Regions from separate parts of the Streptomyces pallidus (ex Mingjun et al. 2026) genome, predicted to be linked through region 1. Evidence: riboswitches for the same ligand, from Rfam matches in the RefSeq annotation. Region 1 holds a riboswitch; the other holds the start of a gene.
The links. Region 1 has a riboswitch for S-adenosylmethionine ahead of ACSHWO_RS24485 (aminotransferase class V-fold PLP-dependent enzyme). Riboswitches for the same ligand answer to the same signal wherever they lie in the genome.

Region 1 (2,194 bases):
GTCGAAGCCCGCCTCGGTCAGGGCGCGGCAGGCCGAGGCGATGGCGTAGACGCCGATGACGTTGGGGGATCCGGCCTCGTGCCGGGCGGCCGTGGTGTGCCATTCGACGTCGACGCCGCCGTCCGCGCGGCGGGCGACGGTACGGGAGGCCCCGCCGCCGGCCAGGTACGGCTGCGCCTGCCGGAGCCAGTCGGCCCGGCCGGCCAGCACGCCCGAGCCGAAGGGCGCGTACAGCTTGTGCCCGGAGAAGGCCACCCAGTCCACGTCGAGGTCCCGTACGGAAACGGGGTGGTGGGGGGCCAGCTGGGCGGCGTCGAGGACGATCCGGGCGCCGTGGGCGTGCGCGGCGGCGGCGAGCTCCCGCACCGGCCACAGCTCTCCGGTGACGTTGGAGGCGCCGGTGACGCAGACGAGGGCCGGGCCGTGGGGGTCGCGGTCGGCGAGGGCCCGCTCCAGGGTGGCGACGGCCTCGTCCGGGGTGCGCGGCGCGTCGAGGTAGGCGACCCGGGCGTCGTCCCACGGCAGCAGCGAGGCGTGGTGCTCGGTCTCGAAGACGAAGACCCGGCAGTCGGCGGGCAGGGCGGAGGCGAGCAGGTTGAGGGAGTCGGTGGTGGAGCGGGTGAAGACCACCTGGTCGGCCGGACGGCAGTCGAGGAACGCGGCGACCGCGGCCCGGCTCTGCTCGAACAGGTCGGTGGAGAGCTGCGAGAGGTAGCCCGCCCCGCGGTGCACGCTGCCGTAGTAGGGGGCGTACGCGGCGACGTCGTCCCAGACGCGCTGCAGGGCGGGGGCGCTGGCGGCGTAGTCGAGGGCCGCGTAGGTGACTTCGCCGCCGGTGACGAGCGGGACGGTGACGTCGCGGCCGAGGACCGGGAGCGGCCCGGCACAGGCGGCGCCGTCGGCGTCGGAGACCGCGGACGCGCTGGTGACGGGGGCGGCGGAAGCGGCGACGACGGTGGCGGCGGTGGCGGTGGCGGCGTTCAGGAATGCGGACATGGCGGAATCTCCCGGCGGGCAGGGCGGAACGGCTTCGGACGTCACCCGTCCGCGGGTACGGCGCAGCGGCCGGCCGGGGGACGGGGAGTGCCTCGGAGCACGGGTCGGGCCGGGGCGTACGCGGCTGCCCGGGTACGCGCGGGGAAGGGACCCTGTCCGAGGGGTGGAGAAGGGGCGGAGCCGCCCTATCGCATTCGCTTGCTCACGGAAAACGCTCCTCGAGGACCAGGACCCCTGGTGTCGAGGGATCCGCGCTTGCCGCGGACCTCGCTGCCCGCGGCCTGGTCATCACCCGGGGCACCCCGCCACGGAAGGAGGGTTGCCGGACAGCAAGCCGGGGCCAAAACGCTGTCACTCGTGACCTGGTCAGTCATCCTGCCACAGGATCCGGCACGCGCAAGACCCCGGTCCGCATGCCGGACCGGGGTCTTGGCTGAAAATGATCTGTCAGGTTCAGGCGTTGCTGGCGGCCACCCAGCGCTCCAGGGCGGCCTGGGCCGCGCCCGAGTCGATGGCCCCCGCGGCCCGCTCGATGCCCGCCCGGATCTGCTCCTCCAGGGACCCGCTGCCCGGGTCCAGGGCCACGAGGGCGGCGGCCGAGTTCAGCAGCACCGCGTCCCGTACGGGGCCGGTCTCGCCGGCCAGCAGCCGCCGGGCGACGTCCGCGTTGTACGAGGCGTCGGCGCCCCGCAGCTCCGCGACGTCCACCAGGCCGATCCCCACGTCGCGCGGGTCGAAGGCCTGCTCCTGCACCCGCCCGTCGCGCACCCACCAGACCCGGGAGGTGGCGGTGGTGGTCAGTTCGTCCAGGCCGTCGTCCCCGCGGAACACCAGGGCCGAGGAGCCCCGCTCCGCGAGCACGCCCGCGACGATGGGCGCCATCCGGGCGTCGGCGACGCCGGTGGCCTGCGCCCGGACCCGCGCCGGGTTCGTCAGCGGGCCGAGGAAGTTGAAGGTGGTGCGGATGCCCAGCTCGCGGCGGGCCGGGGCCACGTGCCGCAGCGCCGGGTGGAACTTCACGGCGAAGCAGAAGGTGATGCCGGCCTCCTCGGCGACCCGGGCCACCCGGGCCGGGGCCAGGTCCAGGTTGACGCCCAGCTTCTCCAGCACGTCGGAGGCCCCGCTCGCCGAGGACGCGGCCCGGTTGCCGTGCTTGACCACCTTGGCGCCGGCTCCGGCCACCACGATGGAGGACATG
Region 2 (2,194 bases), 1.2 Mb from region 1:
CGGCCGCACCTGGGGGTACCCCCAGCGGTAGCTGGGGGAGTGCCCGCGCGAGAGCCGCAGCTGCGCCGTCCGGTAGATCGCCGCGGCCATCCGGCCGAGCGCCTGCCCGTCCTGGTGGCGGTGCAGCCGTACCCCGACGTCCACCTGGGCGAGGGCGTCCAGCCCGACCGTGTGCAGCGCGTCCACCAGCAGGCCCAGCTCGACGCCGTAGCCGACGGGGAAGGGCAGCCGCTCCAGCAGCGAGCGGCGTACGGCGTACTCGCCGCCCAGCGGCTGGACGAAGCCGGCCAGCTGCGGCCAGTGCAGGTTGAGCAGGGGCCGGGCGACGAGCTCGGTGACCCGGCCGCCCTGTCCGGGGGTGTCGCCGAGCGGGCGGTCGTACATCGCCTTGACGAACTGCACGTCCGGCTCGGTCAGCAGCGGGCCGACGATCCCGGTGACGAAGGCGGCCGAGAAGTCCCGCAGGTCCGCGTCGACGAAGCAGACGACGTCGCCGGTCGTGGCCAGCAGCGAGCGCCACAGCACCTCGCCCTTGCCGCGCACGGCCGGGATGCGGGGCAGGATGTCGTCACGGTGGACGACGCGGGCGCCGGCCTTCGCGGCGACCTCGGCGGTGCGGTCGGTGGAACCGGAGTCGACCACGACCAGTTCGTCGACGAGCGGGAAGGCGGGCCGTTCGACGAGATCGCGCCGGATCACCTCCACGATCGCGCCGACCGTCGCCTCCTCGTCGAGCGCGGGCAGGACGACGCTGACCCTGGTGCCCGACGCCCGTTTCGCGGCGAGGAGCTGGTCGAGCGGTCGGTCGGCAACGGACCAGGAACGGTCCGCGAGCCAGCGCTCCACCTCTTCCAGCACGTTCGGCACTCCCTGTTTCGTCGGCTGTTCACCGGGCCGTTCCGGCCGAAAAGCGATCCATCTCGCGCATCGGACAGCCGTCTCAACCGCCCGAGCCTTCGGTTACAGTCTTGAACAACGCGAAGGACCGCCGCATGCCGGGGGTCCTTCGGACAAACGCGTCGGCGCGCCACGAGCGCGCGGAACGGCGCCATACCGCTCATCCAGAGGGGCAGAGGGACACGGCCCGTTGAAGCCCCGGCAACCCTCCAGTCGGTTTCCCGCGACTGCGTGCAGCAGCAGCGAGGTCCCCGGCTAGGGAAGGTGCCAATTCCGTCTCATGGCGAAGTGCGCCATGAGGAAGATGAGGAGAAAGGGCCTCGCCATCATGGCTGCACAGACCGTTGCCACCCCTTCCGCCGCACCCTCTGCCGGCTCCTCCGCCGTCGACCTCGGCCCCGCCTCGGGTCTGTCCTGTCGGGAGTGCGGTACCCGCTTCGAGCTCGGCCCCGTTTTCGCCTGCGTCGAGTGCTTCGGCCCGCTGGAGGTCGCGTACGAGCTCCCGGTCGGCGACCCCGAGGCCCTGCGCGCCGCGATCGAGGCCGGCCCGAGCAACATCTGGCGCTACGCCCCGCTGCTGCCCGTCCCCGCCGACGTGGCCGGAAAGCCCAGCCTGAACCCGGGCTTCACCCAGCTCGTCGACGCCGAGAACCTGGCCAAGGAGCTCGGCATCACCGGCAAGCTCTACGTCAAGGACGACTCCGGCAACCCGACGCACTCCTTCAAGGACCGCGTCGTCGCGATCGCCGTCGAGGCCGCCCGCGCGTTCGGCTTCACCACGCTCTCCTGCTCCTCCACCGGCAACCTGGCCGGCGCCGTCGGCGCCGCGGCCGCCCGGGCCGGCTTCCGCTCCTGCGTGTTCATCCCGCACGACCTGGAGCAGGGCAAGGTCGTCATGGCCGGCGTGTACGGCGGCGACCTGGTCGGCATCGAGGGCAACTACGACGACGTGAACCGCTTCTGCTCCGAGCTGATCGGCGACCCGCTGGGCGAGGGCTGGGGCTTCGTCAACGTGAACCTGCGCCCGTACTACGGCGAGGGGTCGAAGACCCTCGCCTACGAGATCTGCGAGCAGCTGGGCTGGCAGCTGCCCGACCAGATCGTCGTCCCGATCGCCTCCGGCTCCCAGCTCACGAAGATCGACAAGGGCCTGCAGGAGCTGATCAGGCTGGGCCTCGTCGAGGACAAGCCGTACAAGATCTTCGGTGCGCAGGCCGAGGGCTGCTCCCCGGTGTCGACCGCCTTCAAGGCCGGGCACGACGTGGTCCGCCCGCAGAAGCCGAACACGATCGCCAAG

Region 2: another riboswitch for S-adenosylmethionine. It lies ahead of thrC (threonine synthase); the one in region 1 lies ahead of ACSHWO_RS24485 (aminotransferase class V-fold PLP-dependent enzyme).

Annotation. Positions count from the first base shown of each region.
Region 1 covers NZ_CP196181.1:5,529,314-5,531,507, reverse strand. Annotated here, with positions in the region: gene ACSHWO_RS24485 (aminotransferase class V-fold PLP-dependent enzyme) at 1-996, opposite strand, end outside; SAM riboswitch class IV at 1,243-1,359, opposite strand; gene trpD (anthranilate phosphoribosyltransferase) at 1,450-2,194, opposite strand, start outside.
Region 2 covers NZ_CP196181.1:4,324,440-4,326,633, forward strand. Annotated here, with positions in the region: gene ACSHWO_RS19135 (glucosyl-3-phosphoglycerate synthase) at 1-858, opposite strand, end outside; SAM riboswitch class I at 1,055-1,208, shown strand; gene thrC (threonine synthase) at 1,226-2,194, shown strand, end outside.